DNA from 2 places in the Bradyrhizobium pachyrhizi genome. Region 1 is predicted to be linked to the other one. Evidence: riboswitches for the same ligand, from Rfam matches in the RefSeq annotation. Region 1 holds a riboswitch; the other holds the start of a gene.
What was found. A riboswitch is a leader RNA that binds a small molecule or an ion and turns the genes downstream of it on or off. The one in region 1 is predicted to bind S-adenosylmethionine.
Positions count from the first base shown of each region.

Region 2: another riboswitch for S-adenosylmethionine. It lies ahead of metX (homoserine O-acetyltransferase MetX); the one in region 1 lies ahead of QA639_RS39270 (O-succinylhomoserine sulfhydrylase).

Region 1 covers NZ_CP121667.1:8,301,946-8,307,348, forward strand. Annotated here, with positions in the region: gene QA639_RS39255 (MATE family efflux transporter) at 1-115, opposite strand, end outside; gene QA639_RS39260 (hypothetical protein) at 245-1,294, opposite strand; gene QA639_RS39265 (2'-deoxycytidine 5'-triphosphate deaminase) at 1,647-2,705, opposite strand; SAM riboswitch at 2,888-2,967, shown strand; gene QA639_RS39270 (O-succinylhomoserine sulfhydrylase) at 3,044-4,237, shown strand; gene QA639_RS39275 (SDR family NAD(P)-dependent oxidoreductase) at 4,514-5,287, opposite strand.
Region 2 covers NZ_CP121667.1:1,229,434-1,234,836, reverse strand. Annotated here, with positions in the region: gene QA639_RS05540 (alpha/beta fold hydrolase) at 1-269, shown strand, start outside; gene metW (methionine biosynthesis protein MetW) at 285-947, opposite strand; gene metX (homoserine O-acetyltransferase MetX) at 944-2,149, opposite strand; SAM riboswitch at 2,235-2,314, opposite strand; gene QA639_RS05525 (chorismate mutase) at 2,489-3,337, shown strand; gene hisC (histidinol-phosphate transaminase) at 3,437-4,534, shown strand; gene QA639_RS05515 (prephenate/arogenate dehydrogenase family protein) at 4,539-5,403, shown strand, end outside.

The DNA of each region.
Region 1 (5,403 bases):
GTGTGCGCAGGATCGGCCCGTCGAGCAGCGCATTGCGCGCCGGCTTGGTCACCGGCGGCGGCAGCGGCCGCTCTTGTTCATCAACAGGTATTTCGGCGAGGCCGAGATCGGACATTTCTACTCCCACGCGCGATCTGGGGAGCCGCGCCATGGTGTTTCCCTACCATGGGCGCGGCGGAATCCACGTGCGCGGGACGCAAGGGGGGCCTGCGCGATTGCAGGTGAACCCGGATGAACCTTGGCGCTAGCCGACCGACCAGACGAACGGTGCGCCGGCGGTGCTATTCGGCTTCAGATGCACCGGAATATGCCGCCCGCAGCCGGCGGCCAGCCCTTCGAACAGGCCGGTCAGCACGCTGGCGCAGGCCGGATGATAGTCGGCGACATCGGCCATCAGCTTCCAGCCCTGCTGGCGGATTTCGAACTGGCCCTCGGACTCCGTGATGTCAGCGACATCGTCCTGCGACTCGAACAGAGTGCGCAGGAATGCGGCAAATTCCGTGGCACGGCCACGGCTGCCGCCGAGCGCCTGCGCGACCTCGTCGTAATACTGCATGCCGATCAGCTTGCCGGTGAGATGCAGCAGATAGCTCGCATCCTCCGGGCCGAACACCTGCACGATGACCGGCGCGGCCGTCTTCACATATTCCATCGCGTAGTTGCGATAGGCCTTTTCCAGCCGCGGCTTCGGCCAGCTGTCCACCGGCAGCGCCGGCGCGGTCCCGGGATCGAACGGCGGCGCCTCGAGATGGCGCGCGAACACCAGGCGCTGATCGAGCTCGAGCGGATGATCGTATTCGCAATAATAGCCCTCAAGCCCGTCCTGCCCGTCGACGCTCTGCTTGGTGCAGACGAAGCCGAGCCGCAAATGCCCGAGCGCGACGCCGTTGTTGGCGTGCCAGCCGCGCAGCATCGCGCGCGAGACCTCGCCGGGCACGCCGCAGATCGCCGTGCCCTTCCAGATCCAGCGCGGCGGCGGATAGCGAATCCAGGCCTTGCGGTCGGTCTCGTACATGTATTCGACATGCACGCCGCCGATCCAGTTGGAGAGGTAATGATACTGCGCGGCCGCGACCGCCGGCGGCAGGCCGTCGAGGCCGAGCTTCTTCAAGCCGGGCAGGAAGCGCTCCTGCTGCTGGCGGCGAAACACGCGGAAGACGAACTCCGCGGCGTCAGTCGTGCCGCGCCGCGTGACCACGGTGAGGATCAGCCCGGTGAAGAAGGCATGATAGAGATCGGCGACGCCGCGCCACTTCCGCCATTGCGCTTCCTGTGCGCTTTCGCCTGCGGTCATGTTCGCTCCCTGGCTGTTGTTGGCGAGGCGAGCTCGCATGCGCAATCGTAGCCCGGATGGAGCGAAGCGCAATCCGGGGCAGCTCAATGCGCGTATGCAGCGTCCCGGATTTCGCTATGCTTCATCCGGGCTACGGAACACGCGCGCGAAACGGAATTGCACCCGAAATCCTTGGAGAGCTTCTGGAAGTGTGTCATCGGCATAGACGCGACGCAACTAGACACATATTCGGTGTCATCGCCCGACTCGATCGGGCGATCCAGTATTCCAGAGACAGTCGTTATCGATGGAGAAGCCGCGGCGTACTGGATTCCCCGCTTTCGCGGGGAATGACAGCGGCGGAGGAATTCCGCTACACGCGAAAATGCTTGGAGAGCTTCAGGCCCTGCGCCTGATAGTTCGAGCCGATGCGCTGGCCGTAGAGCGCATCGGGACGCTCCAGCATCCGCTCATAGACGAGACGGCCGACGATCTGGCCATGCTCGAGGATGAACGGCACCTCGCGCGAGCGCACCTCCAGCACGGCGCGCGCGCCCTTGCCGCCGGCGCCGGCATAGCCGAAGCCGGGATCGAAGAAGCCGGCATAGTGGACGCGGAATTCGCCGACCAGCGGGTCGAACGGCACCATCTCCGCGGCGTAGTCCGGCGGCACCTGCACCGCCTCTTTCGAAGCCAGGATGTAGAACTCGCCGGGATCGAGGATGAGACTGCCGTCGGGCCGCGCCTTGATCGGTTCCCAGAAATCGTCGACCGCATAGCCGCCGCGGCGATCGACATCGACCACGCCGGTATGGCGCTTGGCGCGATAGCCGACGAAGCCCCCCGAGCTCTCGCCGGAGAGATCGACGGAAAGCGCAACGCCATGGGTGAGATCGGCATCGTCGATATCGACCAGCCGCTCGGCGGCATGCAGCGCATCGAGCTCGTCGGCGGTCAACGTCGCCTCGCCGATCCGGAAGCGGACCTGGCTGAGCCGCGACCCCTCGCGCAGCAGCACGGGAAACGTCTTCGGGCTGATCTCGGCGTAGAGCGGGCCGTGATAGCCGGCGCCAATCATGTCGAAGCGGCGGGTGCCGTCGGCGATCACGCGGGTGAAGACGTCGAGCCGTCCGGTCGAGCTCTTCGGGTTGGCCGCGGCCACGATCTCCGGCGGCAGCGCCAGGCTCTCCAGCAGCGGCACGATGTAGACGCAGTTGGTCTCCAGCACCGCGCCGTCGGACAGATCGATCTCGTGCAGCTTCAGCTCGTCGATCCGCTCGGCGACGGTGGCATCGGGGCCCGGCAGGAAGCTGGCGCGGACCCGGTAGGCGATGTCGCCGAGGCGCAGATCGAGGCTGGCCGGCTGGATCTGGCTCTCGACGAAGTCATAGGCGGGCAGAATGAGGCCGGCCTCCGCCATCTCCGCGATCATGCGGTCGGGCAGGATTCCGTTGGATTCGTCTTCCAGCGTGAACGACACGATGCGGTCCCTCGGCGATCCCTCGAGATGGCCCAAAAATCATACTCCAGGCGGCCATCAAGCCCCAAAATATGGGCTTTTACGGGTTATCCGATGACCGTCTTGACGGAAAGGGCGCGAGGGAATATCAGCTGCACTTATCCCGTGGTGATTTGAGCCGGCCGGCTTGCAGCCACGTTAAATAAGTCGCTAAACAGGCCGGGGACAGTGTGATCCCGGCTTGTGGAGCTTGCTCCAGGCCGGTTTTTTTGTGGCCATTCTCCAGAGGAAATGGCCACCTCGGAGGTCACATGTCTGAATCTGAAACCACGGCCCGCTTTCGTCCCGAAACCCGCCTCGTCCATGGCGGCACGCTGCGCTCGCAGTTCGGGGAGACGTCGGAAGGGCTGTTTCTCACCCAGGGCTACGTCTACGACACCGCCGAGCAATGCGAGGCGCGCTTCAAGGGCCAGGATCCCGGCTTCATCTATTCGCGCTATTCCAACCCCACCATCGCGATGTTCGAGCGCCGCATGATCGAGCTCGAGGGCGCGGAAGCCGCGCGCTCGACCGCGACCGGCATGGCCGCGGTGACCACCGCGATCCTCGCGCCGCTGAAGGCCGGCGATCATGTGGTGGCCTCGAAGGCCCTGTTCGGCTCCTGCCTCTACGTGGTGCAGGACCTGTTGCCGCGCTACGGCATCGAGACGACCCTGGTCGACGGCCTCGACCTCGACCAGTGGCAGCGCGCATTGCGGCCGAACACTAAGACCTTCTTCCTGGAGAGCCCGACCAATCCGACGCTCGACGTGCTCGACATCGGCGCGATCGCCAAGATCGCGCATAGCGGCGGCGCCCGGCTGATCGTCGACAATGTGTTCGCGACGCCGATCTGGCAGAGCCCGCTGTCGCTCGGCGCCGACGTCGTGGTCTATTCCGCGACCAAGCATATCGACGGCCAGGGCCGCTGCCTCGGCGGCGTCATCCTGTCGTCGGAGGCCTTCATCGCCGAGCACATCCACAATTTCATGCGCCAGACCGGGCCATCGCTGTCGCCGTTCAACGCCTGGGTGCTGCTGAAGGGGCTGGAGACGCTCGGCGTCCGCGTTCGCGCCCAGACCGAGAACGCGGCGAAGATCGCCGAGGCGCTGGCCAAGCATCCGAAGGTCACGCGGCTGGTCTATCCGGGCCGCCCCGATCATCCGCAGGCAGCGACGGTGAAGAAGCAGATGGGTGCCGGCTCGACGCTGGTGGGCTTCGAGGTGAAGGACGGCAAGGCCGGCGCCTTCCGCTGCCTCAACGCGCTGAAGATCTCGCGCATCTCCAACAATCTCGGCGATGCCAAGAGCCTGGTCACGCATCCCGCGACCACGACGCATCAGCGCCTGGCACCGGAGGCCCGCGCCGAACTCGGTATCAGCGAAGGCTTCATTCGCTTCTCGGCCGGGCTGGAGCATCCCGACGACCTGATCGAGGACTTCGAGCGCGCGCTGGAGCAGGTTTGAGGCAAACGCCTCTCGCGGGCGGCGTGCGCCGTTCTTTCGGCGTCGTCGTGGCCGGGCTTGTCCCGGCCATCCACGTCTTGCTCGCAGCGACCGCCAAAGACGTGGATGCCCGGCACGAGGCCGGGCATGACGAGATCGTGGGACGATTGCGCGCTATCTCTTAAAGCGCGATGAGATTAGGTTGAATCGTCATCGCGCCTTAGCTCTTTGTTTGAGCATGATCTTTTCGGAAAACCGCTTCGCACTTTTCCGGATCATGCTTTAGAGCGATTGACCTTACGTCGCCGCCGTGGTGACGCCGCCGTCGACCACGATGGTCTGGCCGGTCATGAAGGTCGAGGCATCGGAGGCGAGATAGGCCACGGCGCCGGCGATCTCGTCGGGCTCGCCGATGCGGCGGAGCGGCGTCGATGCGGTGCGGCGCTTCAGATTGTCCGGGTCCTCCCACAGCGCGCGGGCGAAATCGGTCTTCACCAGGCCCGGCGCCACGCAGTTGACGCGCACGCCCTTCGGGCCCCATTCGCCAGCGAGGCTGCGACACAGCGCGAAGTCGGCCGCCTTGGAGATGCCGTAGGCACCGATCACGGTCGAGCCGCGCAGGCCGCCGATCGAGGAGATGATCACGACCGAGCCTTTGCCGCGCTCGGCCATCTGCGGGATCGCCAGCGCGGACAGCCAGATGTTGCTCTTGACGTTCGAGCCCATGATCTTGTCGAACGCCTCGTCCGTGATGTCGAGCAGCGGGCCGTAATACGGGTTCACCGCGGCGTTGCAGACCAGGATGTCGATCTTGCCGTAATGCTTGATCGTGCCCGAGACCAGCGCCTCGACCTCGTTGCGCCGCGCGATGTTGCAGGGGATGACGAGCGCATCGCCGCCCGCCTTTTTGATGCCGTCGGCGACTTCCTGGCAGGCGTCCGCCTTGCGCGAGGAGATCACGACCTTGGCGCCGAGCTTTGCGAGCAGCTCGGCCGAGGCGCGGCCGATGCCGCGGCTCGAGCCGGTGACGACCGCAACCTGGCCGGTGAGATCGAACGGGGTGTTCTTCATTGTTGTTGTTTCCCTGTTATTGGCACGTCATTCCGGGGCGCGACGCAGTCGCGAACCCCAGATGCGCAATCGCGCATCGGGGAATCCAGAGGTTGTGGCGCGAGATTCCGGGTTCT
Region 2 (5,403 bases), 1.8 Mb from region 1:
TCTACACCATGACCGACGCCATCAGGCGCGCCGCGACGCCGGCGCTGATCCTGTGCGGCGACGAGGACGACAATTGCATCGCGCCCAGCATGTTCCTGAAACAGCATCTGCCGGCCGCCGGGCTTTCCTTCTTCCCGAAGTCGGGTCACGTGCTCAACCTCGAGGAGCCGGCGCTGTTCAACGAGATGGTCGAGCGCTTCATCGCGCTGGTCGAGGCCGGCCGCTGGCCGGTGCGCGATCCGAGGTCGCTGGTGGCGGCGCCGGTTTGACGCGCCACCCACCGATTACTTGCCCCCACCCCGGCTGAGCAGGAACACGCCCTGCTCGCCGAACATGTTCCACACCCACCACGGCAGGTTGAGCGGCACCGGACGGCCGTAGAGATCGAGCGCCACCGCGCGCTCCATCTTGACGTTGATCTCCTCGCACAGCTGCACGAAATCCTTGATGGTGCAGAAGTGGATGTTCGAGGTGTCGTACCAGCTCGCCGGCAAATTCTCGGTGCGCGGCATGTGGCCCCCGATCAGGAGCTGCAGCCGCATCCTCCAGAACCCGAAATTCGGGAACGAGACGATGGCGCGCTGGCCGATGCGCAGCAGATTTTCCAGCACTACCTTGGGCTGCCGCGTCGCCTGCAAGGTCTGCGACAGGATCACGTAGTCGAACGCATCATCCGGATAATTGACGAGATCGGTGTCGGCATCGCCCTGCACCACGGCGAGCCCCTTGGCGACGCAGCCATTGACGCCCTCGCGCGACAGCTCGATGCCGCGGCCGTCGATGCCGCGGCTCTCCAGGAGCTGCAGCAATTCGCCATCGCCGCAGCCGACATCGAGCACGCGCGAGCCCGGCCGCACCATGTCGGCGACCAGCAGATGATCGGTGCGATAGCCGCCGGTCCGCTCCGGCGCGATGCCCGGCAAGGGCAATGTCTGCTGCATGCTCACGACTGGCCGCCGTCCTTCAGTCCGCGCGCCTTGCCTGCGGCCAGCAGGAATGCACGGGAGATCTCGAGGAATTCGGGCACGTCGAGCAGGAAGGCGTCGTGCCCCTTGTCGGTCTCGATCTCGGCGAACGACACCCGCGCGCTCGACGCGTTCAGCGCATGCACCAGCGCGCGCGATTCCGAGGTCGGAAACAGCCAGTCGCTGGTGAACGACACCACGCAGAACCGCGTCTGGATGCCGGTGAACGCCTTCGCCAGCACGCCGTTGTGGTCGGCGGCGATGTCGAAATAGTCCATCGCGCGGGTCAGATAGAGATAGGAGTTGGCATCGAACCGCTCGACAAAGGATGAACCCTGGTAGCGCAGATAGCTCTCGACCTGGAAGTCCGCATCGAACGAGAAGGTCGGCAGCTCGCGATCCTGCATGCGGCGCCCGAACTTGCGATGCAGCGCGGCGTCCGAGAGATAGGTGATGTGCGCGGCCATCCGCGCCACCGCCAATCCGCGATGCGGATGGGTGTCCTCGTCGACATAGCGGCCGCCGCGCCAGTCCGGATCGGCCATCACGGCCTGGCGGCCGAGCTCGTGGAACGCGATGTTCTGCGCCGAGTGGCGCGTCGAGCAGGCGATCGCGAGCGTCGAGAACACGCGCTCCGGATAGGCCGCGGTCCATTGCAGCACCTGCATGCCGCCCATCGAACCGCCGACCACGCAGAACAGCGTATTGATGCCGAGGCGATCGATCAGCATCGCCTGCGCGCGCACCATGTCGGGGATGGTGATGATCGGGAAATCGAGTCCCCACACCTTGCCGGTCGCGGGGTTCGACGACGCAGGGCCGGTCGAGCCCATGCAGCCGCCGATCACATTGGAGCAGATGATGAAGTATTTGTCGGGATCGATCGGCCGGCCGACGCCGACCATGGTCTCCCACCAGCCGGGTTTGCCGGTGACGGGATGGATGTTGTTGACATGCTGATCGCCGGTCAGCGCGTGGCAAACCAGGATCGCGTTGGAGCGGTCGGCATTGAGCTCGCCATAGGTCTGGTAGGCGATCTGGAACGGTGCGAGATCGACGCCGCAATCGAGCTTGAGCGGCTGGTCCATCCCGAACTTCGCCACCAGTGACGACGGATGGTCGGCCTCATGGGCGCGATCATCGCTCGGGGTTTGTGGGCTCGGTATCGGACGCACGTTGCTCATCTAGGCGACCCTACCTCCGCGCGGGAGGGCTCGACGGACCTCAGGCCAATAAAAAACCCGGCCTGAACAAAGGTTCGGCCGGGAGCTGATAAGGTCCCCGGCCTGTTTAGCGAGTTGTTTAACGTGGCTGCAAGCCGGCCGGCTCAAATGACCACGGGACGCAGGGAACGTAGTCCCCACGCCCCCCGCCGTCAAGACAGCCCTGTCCACGGCCGATTGGTTAACCGAATGCGCAAGGCACGCCTGCGACGTTTCTCTTTGCTTTCGCTGCCCGTCTTTCCTAATCAGGGACCCTGTCCGACGCGGCAACGGGCCGCCCCGACGACAAGGTTTGAGAGCATGTCCAACCCACCCCCGTCGCCGCCCTCGCTGCAGGATCTGCGCAAGGAGATCGATGCGATCGACGAGCAGGTTCACCGCCTGTTGATGGCGCGCGGCGACATCATCGACCGCCTGATCCAGGTCAAGAAGACCCAGGAAGTCGGCTCGGCATTCCGCCCGGCGCGCGAGGCCAGCATGATGCGCGAGCTGGTGCGGCGTCATCGCGGCATCCTGCCGCTCGACACCATCGAGAGCATCTGGCGCGTCATTATCTCGACCTTCACTTACGTGCAGGCACCGTTCGCCGTGCATGCCGATGTTTCCGTCGGCGAGTCGGCCATGCGCGACTCCGCGCGGTTTCACTTCGGCTTCGTGGTGCCCTACGTGTCGCATTTCAGCGCGCAGGCCGCGGTCGAGGCGGTGGCGAAGTCGAAGGGCGACCTCGCGCTGGTCTCCGCGATCGCGAGCCGCACGCCGTGGTGGAATGCGCTCGAGGCCGATGGCGCGCCCAAGATCATCGCACGGCTGCCGTTCCTCGAGCGCGCCGACCATCCCGCCGCGCTGCCGGTGTTCGTGATCTCGCGGGTCGCCGACGACGCAATGGTCACCGAAGTGCAGACCTGGAGCGTGCGCGTCTCCGGCTGGAACGCCGATGTCGCCCGGGCGCTGGCGCCGCTCGCCGAGATCGTCGCGGTCCCCGACACCGCCTTCGACGGCGCGGCGCTCCTGGTCTCGGTCACCGGACACGATTTCGAGGCCATCAAGCTCGCCCTGATCAAGGCCGGTGCCTCGGTCCGCTCGTCGGCCCTCGTCGGCAGCCACGCAACGCGCTATACGGTGCCCCCTAACGGATCGGCCAGGACCTGAGGTAAGAGCCAGCCGTCTGTCCAGGCTTTTGTTTTGACGCGTTTTCTTCACGCGAACCGGTATCCACTTCGCTCGAAAACGCTCTGTTCGGAGTTGATGATGTCCCGCCCCGTGCCGAACCCCGGCATCCTCGATATTGCGCCCTACACGCCCGGCAAGAGCCCGGTGCCGGAACCGGGCCGCAAGGTGTTCAAGCTGTCTGCCAACGAGACGCCGTTCGGTCCGTCTCCGAAGGCGATCGCGGCCTACAAGGCGGCGGCTGACCATCTCGAGGACTATCCGGAGGGGACCTCGCGCGTGCTGCGCGAGGCGATCGGCCGCGCCTACGGCCTCGATCCCGACCGCATCATCTGCGGCGCCGGCTCCGACGAGATCCTCAATCTCTTGGCGCACACCTATCTCGCGCCCGGTGACGAGGCGATCTCCACCACCCACGGATTCCTGGTCTACCCGATCGCCACCATGGCGAACGGCGCCAAGAATGTGATCGCGGCCGAGACCAACTTCACCGCCGATGTCGACGCCATCCTCAAGGTGGTGACGCCGAAGACCAAGCTGGTGTGGCTCGCCAACCCGAACAATCCGACCGGCACCTATATCCCGTTCGACGAGGTCAAGCGGCTGCGCGCCGCGCTGCCCTCGCATGTGCTGCTGGTGCTCGATGCCGCCTATGCCGACTATGTCTCGCGCAACGACTACGAGCTCGGCATCGAGCTGGTCGCGACCACCGACAACACGGTGGTGACGCACACCTTCTCGAAGATCCACGGCCTTGCCGCGCTGCGGATCGGCTGGATGTTCGGCCCGGCGCATATCGTCGATGCCTGCAACCGCATCCGCGGTCCGTTCAACGTCACGACGCCGGCGATGCTGGCGGCGGTGGCGGCGATCGAGGACTCCGCGCATGTGCAGATGTCGCGGACCCACACCGAACAATGGCGCAACTGGCTGACCGAGGAGATCGGCAAGCTCGGGCTGAAGGTGACGCCGAGCGTCGCCAATTTCGTGCTCATTCACTTCCCGACCGACAAGGGCAACACCGCGGCGGAAGCCGACACCTATCTCACGCGGCGCGGCCTCGTGCTGCGCGCACTCAACAATTACAAGCTGCCGCATGCGCTGCGCATGACCATTGGCACCGAGGAGGCCAACCGCCTCGTGGTCGAGGGGCTGCGCGACTTCCTGGCCGGAAAGTGACATCGTGACCACGGCTCCGCTCTTCAAACACATCGCGCTGATCGGCTTCGGTCTGATCGGCGGCTCGATCGCGCGCGGCGCGCGCGCGCAGGGGCTGGTCGGCGAGATCGTGACCACCGCGCGCTCGGAGAAGACGCGTGCGCGCGTCGCCGAGCTCGGAATCGTCGATCGCGTCGTCGAGACCAACATCGAGGCGGTGAAGGATGCCGACCTCGTCATCCTCTGCATCCCGGTCGGCGCCTGCGGCCCGGTCGCCGCCGAGATCGCGCCGCATCTGAAGCCCGGCGCCATCATCTCCGACGTCGGCTCGGTGAAGGGCGCCGTCGTCAAGGACATGGCGCCGCATCTGCCTGACGGCGTCCACTTCGTCCCCGCGCATCCGGTGGCCGGGACCGAGCATTCGGGGCCGGATTCCGGCTTCGCCGAACTGTTTATCAACCGCTGGTGCATCCTCACCCCGCCCGAAGGCACCGATCCCGCGGCGACCGACCGATTGCGCACGTTCTGGGCCGCGCTCGGCGCCAAGGTCGAGATCATGACGCCCGATCATCATGACCTCGTGCTCGCGATCACCAGCCATCTGCCGCATCTGATCGCCTACACCATCGTCGGCACCGCCGACGAACTGGCGCAGGTGACGGAATCCGAGGTCATCAAATTCTCCGCCGGCGGCTTCCGCGACTTCACCCGCATCGCGGCCTCGGACCCGACGATGTGGCGCGACGTATTCCTCGCCAACAAGGACGCCGTGCTCGAGATGCTCGGCACCTTCAACGAGGATCTGTCGAAGCTGACCCGCGCGATCCGGCGCGGCGACGGCGAAGCGCTGTTCGACCACTTCACCCGCACCCGCGCCATCCGCCGCGGCA